Regions from separate parts of the Pedococcus bigeumensis genome, predicted to be linked through region 1. Evidence: predicted binding sites of a transcription regulator. Region 1 holds the regulator's gene; the other holds the start of a gene.
What was found. Region 1 encodes HspR, which represses chaperone genes until heat shock. Its sites were predicted from a motif close to AAGTTGAGTCNNNNNGACTCAACTT; they were not measured.
Positions count from the first base shown of each region.

Region 1 (8,486 bases):
GCAACGGGCGTGCGCCGTAGGCCGGGTCGTAGCCGGTGATCGCGAGCCACTCGCGCGCGGCCTCGGTGACCTCCAGGGTGATCCGGCGCTCGACCAGCCGGGTGGCCAGCTGGCGCACCTGGAGCTCGACGATGTGGGCCAGCTCGGCGGAGGTGAGGGCGTCGAAGATGACGACCTCGTCGAGCCGGTTGAGGAACTCGGGCTTGAAGCTGGCCCGCACCACCCCCATCACCGCTTCGCGCCGGGCCGAGTCGTCCATCGTGGGGTCGACCAGGAACTGGCTGCCGAGGTTGCTGGTCATCACGAGGATGACGTTGCGGAAGTCGACGGTGCGGCCCTGACCGTCGGTGAGCCGGCCGTCGTCGAGCACCTGGAGCAGGATGTCGAAGGTCTCCGGGTGCGCCTTCTCGACCTCGTCGAGGAGCACCACCGAGTAGGGACGTCGGCGGACCGCCTCGGTGAGCTGACCGCCTTCCTCGTAGCCGACGTACCCGGGCGGGGCCCCGATGAGGCGCGCGACCGCGTGCCGCTCGGAGTACTCGCTCATGTCGATCCGCACCATCGCGCGTTCGTCGTCGAACAGGAAGTCGGCCAGCGACTTGGCCAGCTCGGTCTTGCCGACCCCGGTCGGGCCGAGGAACAGGAAGGAACCGGTCGGCCGGTCGGGGTCGGCCAGCCCGGCGCGCGAGCGACGGACCGCGTCGGAGACCGCCGCGACCGCCTTCGACTGCCCGATCAGCCGGGAGCCGATGATCGACTCCATCGACAGCAGCTTCTCGGTCTCGCCCTGCAGGAGCCGACCGGCGGGGATGCCGGTCCACGCCGAGATGACCTCGGCGATGTCGTCGGCGCCGACCCGCTCCTTGACCATCAGGTCGCCGCTGCGCAGCCCGCTGGCCACCTCGTCCTCGTTGGCGAGGGCGAGGGCCTTCTCGAGCTCGGGGATCTCGCCGAACTCGATCCGGCTGGCGGTCTCGAAGTCGTACTCGCGGCGGGCCTTCTCCAAACGGGTCCGGGCCTCGTCGATCTGGGTCTTCAGGTCGCCCACCCGGTTGAGGCCGGACTTCTCCGCCTCCCAGCGCGCGTTGAGGGCAGCCAGCTCCTCCGACCGGTTGGCCAGGTCCTCGCGCAGCCTGGCGAGCCGCTCCACGGAGGCCTCGTCGGTCTCGCGCTCGAGGTGCAGCTCCTCCATCTTGAGACGGTCGACCGCGCGCCTGAGCTCGTCGATCTCGACCGGGCTGGAGTCGATCTCCATGCGCAGCCGGGAGGCGGCCTCGTCGACGAGGTCGATCGCCTTGTCGGGCAGCTGGCGGCCGCTGATGTAGCGGTCCGAGAGCGAGGCCGCGGCGACGAGGGCGGCGTCCTCGATCTCGACCTTGTGGTGGGCTTCGTAGCGCTCCTTGAGCCCGCGCAGGATCGCGATGGTGTCCTCGACCGAGGGCTCGCCCACGAAGACCTGCTGGAAGCGCCGCTCGAGGGCGGCGTCCTTCTCGATGTGCTGGCGGTACTCGTCGAGCGTGGTCGCACCGACCAGGCGCAGCTCGCCCCGGGCCAGTAGTGGCTTGAGCATGTTGCCGGCGTCCATCGCGCCCTCGCCGGTCGCTCCGGCTCCCACGACCGTGTGCAGCTCGTCGATGAACGTGACGACCTGTCCGTTGCTGGCCCTGATCTCCTCGAGGACCGCCTTGAGCCGCTCCTCGAACTCGCCGCGGTACTTCGCCCCGGCCACCATCGCGCCCAGGTCGAGGCTGATCAGCCGCTTGTCCCGCAGGGACTCCGGCACGTCGCCGTCGACGATGCGCTGGGCCAGCCCCTCGACCACGGCGGTCTTGCCGACGCCGGGCTCGCCGATGAGGACGGGGTTGTTCTTGGTGCGCCGCGACAGCACCTGCACGACCCGCCGGATCTCGGAGTCGCGCCCGATGACCGGGTCGAGCCGGCCGTCGCGAGCCGCCTGGGTGAGGTCGGTGCCGTAGGTCGCGAGCGCCTCGCCGCCCTCGACGGGGGTCTCGCTGGTGACGGTCCGTCCGCCGCGGGTGGCCTCGATCTTGGCCTCCATGTCCTTGGCGCCCCGCTTCTCGACGGCGGCGAGGTGACCTGTCTCGGCGAGGGCGAGCAGCAGCAGGTCGAGGGCGAGGTAGGTGTCGCCCTTGGCGCGCATCAGGGTGTCCGCCTGCTGCAGCACGGCCAGCGCCTCACGACCGAAGGTCGGGGGCTGAGTCGCGCCGGAGGTCTTCGGCAGGGCGCGCACTCGCGCATCGGCCTGGCCGAGCACGTGGGCTGCGCCGGTGCCGGCGGCCTGCAACAGGGCGTCGGCCTGCGCCGTGTCGAGCTGCACGAGGGCGCTCGTGAGGTGGTCGGGGGTGATCTCCGGGTTGCCGGCGGACTGGGCCGCTCGCTGGGCGAGCGCCAGCGCCTCGGCCACCTTGGCGGTCGGCTTCAGCTCCATGCGTGTGTCTGCTCCTCGCGGATGAGTTCGGGGACTTTTCCCTCGTGACAACCCCGCTGAACTTGAGCCTATTCCACTCAACCTTGTGCTGGGAAGGCATCAGCCGATCGGTTGATACTTCAAAAAACGCCGCGGCGACTCGTCCAGATGCATTAGTCCTTGTGTATGAGCTCATGTATTGTCCTCCGCTTGCAGGGACTGACCCCCCGGAAGGACCTCTCGTGAACAGGCCTCAGGCCCTGCATCGGTATGCCCCCCGCCACCGCGCCCAGCGCGGCACCGCAGCCCACCGCTTCGCTGCCCTGGCCCTCTGTGTCCCCCTCGCCGCGACGGCTGGACTGGGGACCGTCATCCCCGCCTCCGCGGCCACCACGACCACCCGCGCGGCCGACACCTCCGGCTCGCTCGCCATCGGCGCCGCAGGGTATGCCGTGCCTTCGGGCGCGGTCTTCGCCTCGACCTCGGGCAGCGACTCGGCAGCGGGCACGCTCAGCAAGCCGGTGCGCACCATCGCCCGGGCCATCGCCCTCGCCCCCGCGGGCGGCACCGTCGTCCTGCGTGGCGGCACCTACCACGAGTCGCTCGCCATCTACAAGAAGGTGACGATCCAGAACTACCCGAAGGAAGCCGCCTGGATGGACGGCACCGTCCCGGTGACCGGCTGGACGCAGTCGGGCACGGCGTGGGCGCACAAGGGCTGGACCACCCGCTTCGACGCGAGCGTCGGCTACACCAAGGGCGCCAAGGACGGGACCGCGCCGGGCTGGCAGTTCGTCAACCCGGCCTACCCCATGGCCGCCCACCCGGACCAGGTCTACGTCAACGGCACGCAGCAGCGACAGGTCGCGTCACGCGCCAAGGTGGTCGCCGGCACGTTCTTCCTCGACACCGCGACGTCGACCCTCTACCTGGGGAGCAACCCCACCGGGCAGGCCGTGCGCGCAGCCACCCTCAACCACGCGATGAGCATCCGCGCGGCCGGCGTGGTCGTCCGCGGCATCGGGGTCCGTCGCTACGCCCCCAGCATCTGGCACGTCGGCGCCGTCACGGTGGAGCAGCCGAGCGCGCGGATCGAGAACGTCAGCATCCTCGACTCGGCCACGATCGGGCTCGGCGTCATCGCCTCCGACGCCGTCGTGAACCGGACCACCATCCAGCGGGCCGGCATGCTCGGCCTGCACATCGCCACCGCCGACCGCTTCCAGCTGCTCAACAGCCGGGTGGACAGCAACGACTGGGAGCGGTTCAACCCGGCCCCGGTGGCGGGTGGCATCAAGGCGAGCCGCACCCGTGGGGTGCTCATCAAGAACAGCTCCGTCTCGAACAACCTCGGTCACGGCTACTGGTCCGACGTGTCCATCTACGACACCAAGCTGATCAACAACAACTTCGTCAAGAACGTGGCGACGGGCATCTTCCTGGAGATCTCAGCTCGCGGCACGATCGTCAACAACCTGGTCGACGGCAACGGCGCCGAGGGCATCAAGATCAACAACACCAGCACCGTGTCGATCTACAACAACACGGTGGTCCGCAACGCGCGTCCGATCAACATCGTGCAGGACCCGCGCACCCCGGCCAACACGTCGTACGGCCACGACTACCGCTACAACGAGCCCGAGATGACCTGGCTGGTCGGCCCGGTGACGGTGCGCAACAACGTGATCGGCCTGCCCAACTCCAAGGCCAACTGCGTCTTGTGCGTCGAGGACTACACCTACAAGCGCACGGCGGCCCAGATGGGCGTGACGAGCAACGGCAACGTGTTCAACCGGGTCAACGCGGGCGACCCCGACTGGCTGACCGTCTGGAGCCGGGGCACCGCCATCAACCCGGGCATCTACGGCACCCTGCCCGCGCACCGCAGCGGCACCGGTCAGGACAAGTCGAGCCTGGCGTACGACGGGTTCTACGCCATCTCGTCGACCGGCCACCTGTCCGGCACGGCCCAGGCCAAGGCAGGCAGCGTCGCCGTCGGCCTCCCGTCGGCACTGGCCAGCCTGTCCGGCCAGACCGCGGGCGCCAAGTGGCTGGGCGTCTGGGGTCGCTGACCCAGGGCAGCACGCGAGAGGGACCGGCACCCACTGGTGCCGGTCCCTCTCGCGTTGCCTGCTCGACCACCGACCCGGTGTGCCCGGGCTCCCGCGGGAGCCCTCGAGGTCGGGCGTGGCGCGCGCGGTCAGGTCGGCGGGATGGGATCCGGGTCGTACCAGCCGCCATGCTCCTCGGCCAGCGCGCTGAACCGGTCACGGAGCCCGGTCTCGACCGGGCCGGACTCGTCGGCGACCATCTCCTCGACGACGTGCACGGCCCACTCGTGGTCCTCGGAGTCGTCCTCCCCGGCCAAGGCTTCGCGGACGGCCCGGACCTCGGAGAATCCCTCGTGGGCCAGCTCGGCAGCCACGTCGTCGGCGGTCTCACGGTCGGGAAAAACCAGCAGGTGCTCACTCACAGGACGAGTATGCCGCGCGGGCGGGACGAGTCTGCCGCGCGGGCGGGGTCAGTCGGCCCACCGGCAGGCGCGCCGCAGCCGGGCGCGCTCGGCGGGCGCGGCATGGGTGAGCCGGAACCGCACCCACCGCTCGGGCACCTTCATGTGCCAGACGAAGTCGTCCCAGTCGCTGGCGAGGGAAAGACGTCGCTCCATGACGTCCAGTGGCATGGCCCGTCGGGCCGCCTCGCGCTCGACCCTGCGCTCGATGGCGGAGGCCGCCCAGCCGGCGCACTCGACGTCGCCACGCTCGGCGTGGACCAGCTCGTGCCACAGCGAGCACCGCTCCTCCTCGAGGCTGCGACCCGAGCGCAGCACGATCGCCCGACGGCCGTGGTAGTAGCGACCGGGCTCGGCGATGGGTTGGCGCACGAGCACCACATCGCGCATCCCGCCCAGCACTGCCCAGGGGTCAGGAACCCCGGATGCGCCGCTCGATGGCGTCAAGCCTGCTCCTCACGTCGTCGATCAGGGCCAGGACCTCCTCGTCGCTGACCCCGGACCGGACCCGCTGGCCCGGAGCGTTCACGAAGCCACCATCCTGCGGCGACCCACCGACAGGCTCACCCCGGTCGTCCAGCCCGAGCACCTCGAGCACCTTGGCCCGCTTGACGTCCTGCACGCCGAGCCCGTCCTCCACGCGCTTCCACGTGATCGAGGAGATGCGAGCCTCCCTGGCGGCCTGTTCCTTGCTCCACCCGTGACTGAGGCGGGCACGTTCGACACGGTGGCCGAGGCGTTCGAGCTGCTCACGATTCATGCTGCGCATCTTGCCAGTCACACCCAGTCACTTCTAGTCCTGCTCAGTCACGTTTCCCCCCGCGCCCCCACCAGTTCGGGCGCTGCACGGCGGGCGCCGCCGAGCCCCCGGCGAGGGCGATCGCTCGTTCCGGGGACCCCTGTGCACAACTCTTGCCGGACCACGCGTTCATGGCTAGATTCATGGCCATGTCTAGGGAAACACCGTCAAATGGCGCGATCGAGGTCCATGGCTACGCACTGCGCGTCATCCGCCGCGCCAGGGGGCGAGCAGTCACCGACCTCGCCGCGGCCCTGGAGGTCGACCCCTCGTACATCAGGCACCTCGAGACCGGCAGCAAGCTCCGGGTCAGCCCAGAGGTCTACGCCGCACTGCTGCGCGAGCTGCAGATCGAGGACTACCGGGCCCTGCTGGCCACCGCCCCCCTGCGCGACGAGGTGTCTGCGTGAGGTGCCCCGCCGAGGTGCCCGACTGACCTGCCCGGCCCCCCAAGCGCCGGCGCATGCCGAGAGCCCCACCCGGTGACGGGGTGGGGCTCTTGGCGTGCCGTGAGATCAGTGGTGCTTCACCGTGGCTCAGTGGTCGCGCGGTGGTGGCTCGGCCGCCACACCACCAGGGCCTGCGAGCGCTGCAGCCGGGGGCGCTGTCCGGCCCGTACCGCGATCACGTCGCCCGAGGGGCCGACCGCGAAGACCCGGGAGGCGGGTCGTGACGGGGACGCGAGCCGCGAGCGTTCCAGCTCGTCGGTGAGCTCGAGCACCCGGCTGCGCAGCGCCGTCACCTGGTTCTCGAGCTCCAGGATGCGCCGGATGCCGGCGAGGCTGACACCCTCTTCCTGCGACAGTCGCTGCACCTCCCTGAGCATCGCCACGTCGCGTCCGGAGTAGCGCCGACCGCCACCGCGGGTCCTCGACGGGCTGACCAGGCCGAGCCGGTCGTACTGCCGCAAGGTCTGCGCGTGCATGCCGGCCAGGGTGGCCGCGACGGAGATGACGAAGACCGGGGAGTCGTCGTCGGGGGAGAATGCACGGACGTCGGCCACGACCGTCACCGCCTCGCGTTCGCGAAGAGCTCGGCCCGGGGGTCGAACCCCTTGTCGAGGGTCTGCAGGGTCTCGACCGCGGCCATCGCCTCGTCGGACAGTCGCTGGGGCACCACGACGCTGACCTTCGCCAGCAGGTCACCCGGCTTGCCCTTCAGCGGCACGCCGCGGCCCTTGATCCGCAGGACCCTGCCACTGGGGGTGCCCGGGGCGATGCGCACCTTGACGCTGGACCCGTCGAGGGTCGGCACGGCCACCGTGGCGCCGAGGGTCGCCTCGGCGAACGTCACGGGAAGCTCGAGGGTCAGGTTGTCGCCCTCCCGAGCGAAGACGGGGTGCTTCTCGACCGCGACGGTGAGGATGAGGTCGCCCGCGGGCGCACCCGAGTCGCCCGGCTGCCCCTTGCCGCGCAGGCGGATCTTCTGACCGTCCTTGACCCCGGCCGGGATGCGGGTCGTGATCTGGCCACCACCGGTGGTGCCGAGGGTGACGGTGGCACCCTCGACGGCATCGCGGAACGACAGGCTCGTGCGGGCCGTCAGGTCCGCGCCCTTGCGCGGACCCTGGGGTGCGCGGAACCCGGCGCCCCCGTAGGCGGGACCGCCGCCTCCTCCGAACATCCCCCCGAGGAGGTCCTCGAGGCTGGGCTCACCGCCGCCACCGGTCGAGTAACGGACCCGGGGGCCGCCGCGGCCCCCGCCCCCGAACATGGTGGAGAACACGTCGTCGAAGCCGGCCGCGCCACCACCGGGCCCACCGGCGGTGAACCGGGCGCCACCCCGGGCCATCTGGCGGACCGCGTCGTACTCACGGCGCTTCTCGGGGTCGGACAACACCGAGTTCGCCTCGCCCACGTCCTTGAACCGCTGCTCGGCAGCGGCGTCCCCCGCGTTCTGGTCGGGGTGGTGGGCACGAGCGAGCTTGCGGTAGGCCTTCTTGATCGCCGCCTGGTCGGCGTCCTGGGGGACGCCGAGGATCGCGTAGAAGTCCTTCTCGAACCAGTCCTGGCTAGCCATGTCGGCATCCTCCTTCCTGCCTCGTCCTGGTGGCGCCCGGTCCGCCGGTCCGGCCCGCGCCGGTGGCGCGGGTCGGATCGGCGGCCGGGGCGTGGGTCATGCTGGAGATGATGCTGCCGTCACTCGGGATCGGCCACGGCGACGCGCGCCGCCCGCAGGATCTGCTCGCCGGCGCGGTAGCCGGGCTGAAGCACCTGCACCACGGTGGTCGAGTCGGTCGGCTGCACCGAGCCGTCCTGGGGCCACGCGGTGTGCATCAGGGCCTCGTGCAGGTTCGGGTCGAACTGCTCGCCGGCCGCGCCGTAGCGCTCCAGCCCGAACTTGCCGAGGGTCGACTCCAGCTTGTCGGCGATCGCCGAGAACGGGCCGTCGACCAGGTCGCCGTGCTCCCTCGCGGCGTGGATGTCGTCCAGCACCGGGAGCAGCGCCTCGATCACCGACTGGGCGGCGCGCTCCTGCACGACCGCCCGGTCCCGGTCGACGCGACGCTTGTAGTTGACGTACTCCGCCTGGAGCCGCTGGAGGTCGGCCAGCCGCTCCCCCGCCAGCACCGTGTCGGGGTGGAGGTCGGCCGAGTCCGACGGCTGCTCGCCAGCCGCCTCGGTGGCGTCACCGGGGTGCTGGGGGCCGTCAGCCTCGTCGAGGATGTCGCCCTGCAGCGGAGCCGCCGCGGGGGCGGTGGGCGCGGCGGTCTCGCCGGCGCCCACCACCTCCTCGACACCGTCAGG
Region 1 covers NZ_BAAAQS010000003.1:741,369-749,854, reverse strand. The annotation lists gene clpB (ATP-dependent chaperone ClpB) at 1-2,449, opposite strand, end outside; gene ABD262_RS14095 (right-handed parallel beta-helix repeat-containing protein) at 2,671-4,500, shown strand; gene ABD262_RS14090 (ribonuclease E inhibitor RraB) at 4,629-4,901, opposite strand; gene ABD262_RS14085 (ImmA/IrrE family metallo-endopeptidase) at 4,950-5,312, opposite strand; gene ABD262_RS14080 (helix-turn-helix domain-containing protein) at 5,353-5,700, opposite strand; gene ABD262_RS14075 (helix-turn-helix domain-containing protein) at 5,889-6,149, shown strand; gene ABD262_RS14070 (heat shock protein transcriptional repressor HspR) at 6,266-6,742, opposite strand; gene ABD262_RS14065 (DnaJ C-terminal domain-containing protein) at 6,748-7,758, opposite strand; gene grpE (nucleotide exchange factor GrpE) at 7,878-8,486, opposite strand, start outside.

Region 2 (8,486 bases), on a different contig from region 1:
CGTCCGTGGCACACATCGACCCGGAGACGTCCACGGCGAGGATCACCGCCGAACTCGAGATCGGCACCTCGGCACGCACCTGCGGTCGGCCGGCGGCCAGCCCCAGCAGGGCCAGGCTGCCCAGCACCAGGGCGAGGGGCAGGTGGCGGCGCCACATCCGCTGCCGGGGGACCACGGCGCGGATGAGGGCGACGTTGGAGAACCGCACGGCGGTGCGGCGCCGCCGGCGCAGCTGCCACAGGTATGCCGCGACGAGGACCGGGACGGCCAGCAGGCCCAGCAGTGCGTAGGGGAGGGCGAAGGACATCGCTACACCACCCGACCCGACCTGGTCACCGAGACACCGGCGCCGAGCAGGAGCAGCACCGCCGCGGCAGCCGCGAACCACGAGGTGATCTCGCGTTCCTCCGTGCGAGCGGTCCAGGCCAGGCCGATGTCGTCGTAGACCTTGCCCAACGCAGCCGTGTCGCTCGCGGCGTAGAAGGCCCCGTCGGTGGTCTCGGCGATCTGCCTGAGGGTGGCCTCGTCCAGCCGGGTCGAGATCTGGAAGCCGTCGACCTCGAGGACCGTGCCCTGGGGGCTGCCCAGCCCGATCGGGTAGATCCGCACCCCGGCGGTGGAGGCCAGCTGGGCGAGGACCAGCGGGTCGGGGTCGGTGGTGTTCTCTCCGTCCGAGAGCAGCACGACGGCCGCTGACCCGTAGTAGCCGAGGGGCTCACCACCTGCGTTGCCGTCCTGGCCGGTCTCGTCGACGCTGATCGGCTTGCCCGCGATGGCGCTGATCGACGAGACGATCCCGCGCCCGAGGGCCGTGCCGCCCTGGGGGGTGAGCCGTTCGATCGCGGCCAGCACCTCTGCGCGGCTGGTGGTCGGCTGCTGCGAGATGACGGCCGAGTCGCCGAACGCGACGACGCCCAGCCGGATCGTCGACGGCTGCTTGGCGACGAAGGCTCGGGCCGCCGCCTTGGCGGCGTCCAGGCGCGTCGGCGAGAGGTCCTTGGCGGCCATGCTCGTCGAGACGTCGAAGGCCAGGACGACGGTGCCCTCCCGCCGGGGCTCGGCCACCGTGGCCGCGGGTCGCGCCAGCGAGACGAGCAGGAGCGTGAGTGCTGCGAGCAGCAACAGCGGTGCGACGTGGCGCCACCGGTCGGGTCTCCCGGCCGACGCGGCGACCAGCCCCTCGGCAGCCAGCCGGGCCCGCCCGCGCTCGCGCCGGCGCAACTGGGCCCGGTAGGCGAGGACAAGGAGGGGCACCGCGAGCAGGCTGGACAGCAGGACCGGCCACTGGAAGGTCATCGCCGCCTCCGCCGCCGGAGCTCGGAGATGCGGGCCAGTGCTCGCACGAGGTCGTCGTCGGTCGCGACGGGATGGATCTCGGTGCCCGCCCTGCGGGCCGCGGCGACGAGCTCGTGCTGGCGCTGTTGCGACGCTGCCGCGAGCCGCTCCCTGAAGACCGGGTCGTTCGTGTCGACGAAGATCTGCTCGCCGGTCTCCGCGTCCTCCACGTAGACCATGCCGACCGCGGGGAGCTCGGACTCGCGCGGGTCCACCACCTGGATGGCGACGACGTCGTGCCGCCGGGCCAGCAGCGACAGGGGCTGCTCCCACCCCGGCTGGGTGATGAAGTCGGAGACGATGACCAGGAGCGAGCGGCGCCGGGCCAGGCCGAGCGCCGCCCGCAGCAGCCGCGACAGGTCGGTCGTGTCCCTGGTCGGGTTCGCGGCGGGCGGTCGCAGCAGCGCCTGGCTGATGCGCAGCACCTGCTTGCGTCCCTGCCCGGGAGGGATGGTCGAGATGTCGCCGTCGAACAGCGCGGCGCCGACGTGGTTGCCACCGCGCGCCAGGATGTGGGCGATGGTGGTCGCGATCTCCGTGAGCACCAACGACTTCTGGCGGTCCACGGGCCCGAAACCCATCGAGGCCGAGCGGTCCAGGAGCAGCCAGGCCGTGACCTCGCGGTCCTCGACGTACTCGCGCACGTAGGGCGTGTCCATGCGGGCCGTGACGTTCCAGTCGATGTGCCGCAGGTCGTCGCCGGGCTCGTACTCGCGCAGGTCGGTGAAGTCGATCCCGGTCCCGCGGAAGAGGGTCCGGTAGTCGCCCTGCAGCCGTCCGTCGAGCCGGCGCACGACCCGCCACTCCAACCGCCGGAGCAGGCGCTCGGCGGTCAGCGGCGTCGACGGACCGGACCCGGGTGGTCCGGTGCTCAGCGGGGTCCGGTCGTCCATGGGGTCTCGGTGGTCTGCGGCTGTCGACGGTCGCGCAGCGGCACGTCCGGCATGCCGACCGCGTCGAGGATCGGGGTGAGCAGGTCGTCCGGGCCGATCCCCTCGGCGAGGGCTTCGTAGGACAGCACGAGGCGGTGGCGCATCACGTCACGGGCGAGGTCGCGGACGTCCTGCGGCCGAGCGAAGTCACGGCCCCGCAGGAAGGCCAGGGCCTTCCCGGCGAGGACCAGGTTGATCGACGCGCGCGGGCTGGCCCCGAAGGAGAGGTAGCGGGCGAGGTCGGGCAGGCCGACCGACCCGGGCGAGCGGGTCGCGCTCGCCAGCCGCACGGCATACTCGATCACCGCCGGGTCGACGTAGACGGCGTCGGCCCGCTTCTGGAACTCGACCAGCTGCCCCGGCTCGAGCACCCGCTGTGCCACCTCGTGGTTCGTCGTCATGCGCTCGACGACGACGAACTCCTCTGCGGCAGTGGGGTATCCGATGAGGGTCTTGAGCATGAAGCGGTCGACCTGGGCCTCTGGCAGGGCGTAGGTGCCCTCGGACTCGATCGGGTTCTGGGTCGCCATCACGAGGAACGGGTCGGGCGCCTTGAAGGTCTCGCGCCCGATGGTCACCTGGCGCTCCTGCATCACCTCCAGCAGGGCGCTCTGGACCTTGGCCGGGGCGCGGTTGATCTCGTCGGCGAGGACGAGGTTGGCGAACACCGGGCCGAGGGATACCTGGAACTCGCCGTCCTTCTGGTTGTAGATCCGGGTGCCGATGACGTCGGCCGGCACGAGGTCGGGAGTGAACTGGATGCGCTGGAACTCACCGCCGACGGCCCGCGCCAGCGTCTTGATCGCCATCGTCTTGGCCAGTCCCGGCACCCCCTCGACGAGCAGGTGCCCACGGGCGAGCAGCGCCACGAGCATGCGCTCGAGCAGGAGGTCCTGGCCGACGATGGTCTTCTTGACCTCGTAGAGCGCCTGCTCCAACGGGTGCTGCCGACCGAGATCGGGGCGGTGCGGTTCCATGCGCTCTCCTCGTGGTGCGATGCGCTACTGCGGTGGACTGCCGGCGACGCCGCCGGCGGTGGCGATGGGCACGGCGAAGCCGATGCCGACGAAGAAGTTCTGCTCGGAGGGGTTCGCCAGCCCGGTGACGATCCCGATCACCTGGCCACCCTTGTCGAGCAGGGGTCCACCCGAGTTGCCGGGGTTGACCGCTGCGTCGAACTGGATCAGGCCCTCGAGGGTCTGGTTGCTGTCGACCCGGATCTTGCGGTCGAGTGCGGAGACCACCCCCGCCGAGAGGGATCCGTTGAGCCCCAACGGATGTCCGAGCGCAAAGACCGGGTCGCCCACCTGTGCACCCCCACCCAGGACCGCGGGTACCACCACCTGCGGGAGGCGCTCGGGCGCGAGGACCGCGATGTCGGTGGCCTTGTCCTTCTCCTTGACGCCGGCGGGTGACGAGGTGCCGTCCGCGAACGTCACCTCGATGCTGTCGGCCCCGTCGACGACGTGCAGGGCGGTCAGGACCGAGCCGTCGGCGCTGACGACCACGCCGGCTCCGGTCCCGCGCTGCGCGCCCTTGGCGCCGGTGAGCCGGGTCGCGACGGTCACGAGCGACGGCAGGGCGGCCCGGTATGCCGCGGCGGCGTCGGGAGGTGCCTTGGCGGCCTCCTCCTGGGCCTTGGTGATGCCGTCCCGGACAGCCTTGTCGACGTCGGTGGCAGTGATCGGCGGGGTCTCGGGGCCGCGCGTCAGCGCGTAGGTGCCCAGGGCGAGCAGCGCCACGACGAGGAAGGCGGCGACCAGCCACAGTCGCGGGAGCCGGACCAGCCGGGTCAGGCGACCACCCGGGGCGCGCGAGGTCTCGTCGGCCACCCCCTGGGGCGGATCGACGACGAGGGGCGAGCCCAGCCGGTCCACCTTTGGGAGCGTACGTCCGATCATCCCCCCGCGATACGGGTGTCTGGATTTCACGGGCAACTCTCAGGTTGCCTCCTACCGTCGTCGTAGATTGCCGGACATGGACAACGTCGTCGCCACCGTCGAGGAACTGCGCGCGCTCCAGCTCGCGCGGCTGCGCTGGAGCCTGTCCCACGCCTACCGGAACGTGCCGCACTACCGGGCCGCCTTCGACGCCGCCGGGGTGCGGCCCGAGGACCTCGAGGACCTGGCCGACCTCGCGCGCTTCCCGTTCACCGCCAAGGCGGACCTGCGGGACAACTACCCGTTCGGCATGTTCGCGGTCCCGCGCGAGCAGGTGGTCCGGGTGCACGCGTCGAGCGGCACCACGGGCAAGCCGACGGTCGTGGGCTACACCCGCGACGACATCGACATGTGGGCAGAGGTGATGGCGCGCTCCATCGAGGCGGCCGGCGGTCGCCCCGGCGACCTGCTGCACGTCGTCTACGGCTACGGCCTGTTCACCGGCGGGCTGGGCGCCCACTACGGCGCGGAGCGACTCGGCTGCACCGTCGTGCCGGTCAGCGGTGGGATGACGGAGCGGCAGGTGCAGCTCATCCTGGACTTCCGGCCCCGCGTCATCATGGTCACCCCGTCGTACTTCCTCGCCATCCTCGACGAGATGGAGGCGCAGGGCGTCGACCCGAAGACCACCTCCCTCGAGATCGGGATCTTCGGTGCCGAGCCCTGGACCGAGCAGATGCGCGAGGAGGTCCAGCGCCGCAGCAACATCCGGGCCGTCGACATCTACGGGCTCTCCGAGGTGATCGGCCCCGGGGTGTCGCAGGAGTCGGGGGAGACGCAGGACGGGCTGCACATCTGGGAGGACCACTTCTACCCCGAGGTGGTCGACCCCATCACCGGCGAGGTCCTCCCCGACGGGCAGGAGGGCGAGCTCGTCTTCACGTCGCTCACCAAGCAGGCCATGCCGGTGGTCCGGTACCGCACGCGGGACCTCACCTCCTTGCTGCCGGGGACCGCCCACCCGCAGTTCCGCAGGATGGCGAAGATCACCGGGCGCAGCGACGACATGATGATCGTGCGTGGGGTCAACGTCTTCCCCTCGCAGATCGAGGAGCACCTGCTGGGCATCGAGGGCCTGACCCCGCACTACCTCTGCGTCCTCACCCGCCCGGGGCGGATGGACGAGCTGACGGTGCAGGTCGAGGCTGCGGCCACCGACTCCACGCCCGAGCAGCGGGACGCGATGGCGTCCGCCCTGCGCACGAAGGTCAAGGACCGGGTCGGCGTCACGATCCGGGTGGAGGTCCTCGACCCGCACGCCCTCGAGCGCTCCCTCGGCAAGGCCAAGCGGATCAGCGACCAGCGGCCCCGCTGACCCCAATGCCCGCGCCCCAGTGCCAGTTCGCCGTCAGCGGACAACCGTTCCCTTGTCGCTGCAACGGTGTAATCATCATTACATGACAACGAAGACCACTGCGGAAGCCTGGCTGGCCGGCCGGCTCCCCACTGACTGGTTCACCGGCCCCGTCGAGGTCACCCGCGACCGCGACGAGCTCATCATCATCGGAGACCTCGCCGAGCCCGAGCTCGGTGACGACACCGACGACACCGACCGCGCCATCGCCGCGCGCGGCCGGATCAAGTCCTTCCGCGAGGACACCCGCGAGCGGCGCATCGAGATCGCGCGGGAGCTCGAGCACCTCAGCGGCCGCAAGGTGTCGTGGGGCGTGCGGGTCGGCGAGACCGAGGCCCTCTTCACCCACCTGGCGGCCCCCGTCATGACGCGGCTGCGCCAGTCCGAGCGCCAGGTGCTCGACACCCTCGTGGAGGCCGGGGTGGCCAAGTCCCGCTCCGAGGCGCTGGCCTGGTGCGTCAAGCTCGTCGGCGAGAAGTCCGACAGCTGGCTCGGCGAGCTCCGCGAGGCGATGGCCCACGTCGACGAGGTGCGCAAGAAGGGCCCGGCGGCCTGAAGCCGGTCGCGCGGCATACCCGCGCGTCCGCCCACGGCGAACATGAGCCGACCCGGCTCAGGGTAGGGAACAGTGGGGGAGCGCCCCGCGTTGCCCCCAACGAGTCGTACGACAGAGTCCTTTTTCGTCCCGATCAGGTATCGGTCCACGGAAGGCACACGCCGGGTCCGCGTCGCACGGATAGCATCGAGGTGATCTCGATAGGCAGGAGCAGAAGATGTTTGAACGGTTCACCGACCGGGCCCGTCGGGTGGTCGTGCTCGCGCAGGAAGAAGCGCGCATGCTCAACCACAACTACATCGGCACGGAGCACATCCTGCTCGGTCTCATCCACGAGGGTGAAGGCGTCGCCTCCAAGGCTCTGGAGAGCCTCGGCATTTCGCTGGAGTCGGTCCGCGAGCAGGTGCAGGAGATCATCGGCCAGGGGCAGCAGGCCCCGAGCGGCCACATTCCCTTCACGCCGCGGGCGAAGAAGGTCCTCGAGCTGAGCCTGCGCGAGGCGCTGCAGCTCGGCCACAACTACATCGGCACCGAGCACATCCTGCTCGGCCTGATCCGCGAGGGCGAGGGCGTCGCCGCCCAGGTCCTCGTCAAGCTGGGCGCCGACCTCAACCGCGTGCGGCAGCAGGTCATCCAGCTCATCTCCGGCTACCAGGGCAAGGAGGGCGGCTCGGGCGCCGGCCTCGCCGGCAACGTCCAGCAGGAGGGCACCCCCGCGGGGTCGCTCGTGCTCGACCAGTTCGGCCGCAACCTCACGATGGCGGCCCGCGAGGGCAAGCTCGACCCGGTCATCGGGCGTGAGAAGGAGATCGAGCGGGTCATGCAGGTGCTGTCCCGCCGCACCAAGAACAACCCCGTGCTGATCGGTGAGCCCGGCGTCGGCAAGACCGCCGTCGTCGAGGGCCTGGCCCAGGACATCGTCAAGGGCGAGGTGCCCGAGACCCTCAAGGACAAGCAGCTCTACACCCTCGACCTCGGCGCGCTCGTCGCAGGCAGCCGCTACCGCGGTGACTTCGAGGAGCGGCTGAAGAAGGTCCTCAAGGAGATCCGCACCCGCGGCGACATCATCCTGTTCATCGACGAGATCCACACCCTCGTGGGTGCGGGTGCCGCCGAGGGTGCGATCGACGCCGCCAGCATCCTCAAGCCGATGCTGGCCCGCGGTGAGCTCCAGACCATCGGCGCCACCACGCTCGACGAGTACCGCAAGCACATCGAGAAGGACTCGGCCCTCGAGCGCCGGTTCCAGCCGATCCAGGTCGCCGAGCCCACGCTCAGCCACGCGATCGAGATCCTCAAGGGCCTGCGCGACCGCTACGAGGCGCACCACCGGGTGTCCATCACCGACGGCGCCCTCGTCTCCGCGGCCAACCTCGCCGACCGCTACATCAACGACCGGTTCCTCCCGGACAAGGCGATCGACCTCATCGACGAGGCGGGCGCGCGGTTGCGCATCCGCCGGATGACCGCACCGCCGGACCTGCGCGAGTTCGACGAGAAGATCGCGGCCGTGCGGCTGGAGAAGGAGTCGGCCATCGACGGCCAGGACTTCGAGAAGGCCGCCAGCCTGCGTGACGACGAGAAGAAGCTGCTCGCCGCCAAGGCGGAGCGCGAGACGCAGTGGAAGTCCGGCGACATGGACGTCGTGGCCGAGGTCGACGAGGAGCTCATCGCCGAGGTCCTGGCTGCCAGCACCGGCATCCCGGTCTTCAAGCTCACCGAGGAGGAGTCGAGCCGACTGCTCCACATGGAGGACGAGCTGCACAAGCGCGTGGTCGGCATGGACGACGCCATCAAGGCGATGTCCCAGGCGATCCGTCGCACCCGTGCGGGTCTGAAGGACCCGCGTCGTCCCGGCGGCTCGTTCATCTTCGCCGGTCCGACCGGTGTCGGTAAGACCGAGCTCGCCAAGACGCTCGCCGAGTTCCTGTTCGGCGACGAGGACAGCCTCATCCAGCTCGACATGTCGGAGTTCTCCGAGAAGCACACGGTCTCGCGGCTCTTCGGCTCGCCTCCCGGCTACGTCGGCTACGAAGAGGGCGGCCAGCTCACCGAGAAGGTCCGCCGCAAGCCGTTCTCCGTCGTGCTGTTCGACGAGGTCGAGAAGGCCCACCCCGACATCTTCAACACGCTGTTGCAGGTGCTCGAGGACGGCCGCCTCACCGACTCCCAGGGTCGGATGGTCGACTTCAAGAACACCGTCATCATCATGACGACCAACCTCGGCACGCGAGACATCACCAAGGGTTCGCTCGGCTTCTCGGCCGGCGCGGACACCCGCAGCGACTACGACCGCATGAAGAACAAGGTCACGGACGAGCTCAAGCAGCACTTCCGCCCCGAGTTCCTCAACCGGGTCGACGACATCA
Region 2 covers NZ_BAAAQS010000001.1:35,159-43,644, forward strand. The annotation lists gene ABD262_RS00180 (VWA domain-containing protein) at 1-307, opposite strand, end outside; gene ABD262_RS00185 (VWA domain-containing protein) at 310-1,296, opposite strand; gene ABD262_RS00190 (DUF58 domain-containing protein) at 1,293-2,228, opposite strand; gene ABD262_RS00195 (AAA family ATPase) at 2,207-3,244, opposite strand; gene ABD262_RS00200 (S1C family serine protease) at 3,269-4,144, opposite strand; gene paaK (phenylacetate--CoA ligase PaaK) at 4,245-5,522, shown strand; gene ABD262_RS00210 (hypothetical protein) at 5,605-6,117, shown strand; gene ABD262_RS00215 (ATP-dependent Clp protease ATP-binding subunit) at 6,335-8,486, shown strand, end outside.
Region 2: a site for HspR is predicted at 6,157-6,181, ahead of ABD262_RS00215 (ATP-dependent Clp protease ATP-binding subunit). Genes of this name have one in related genera too.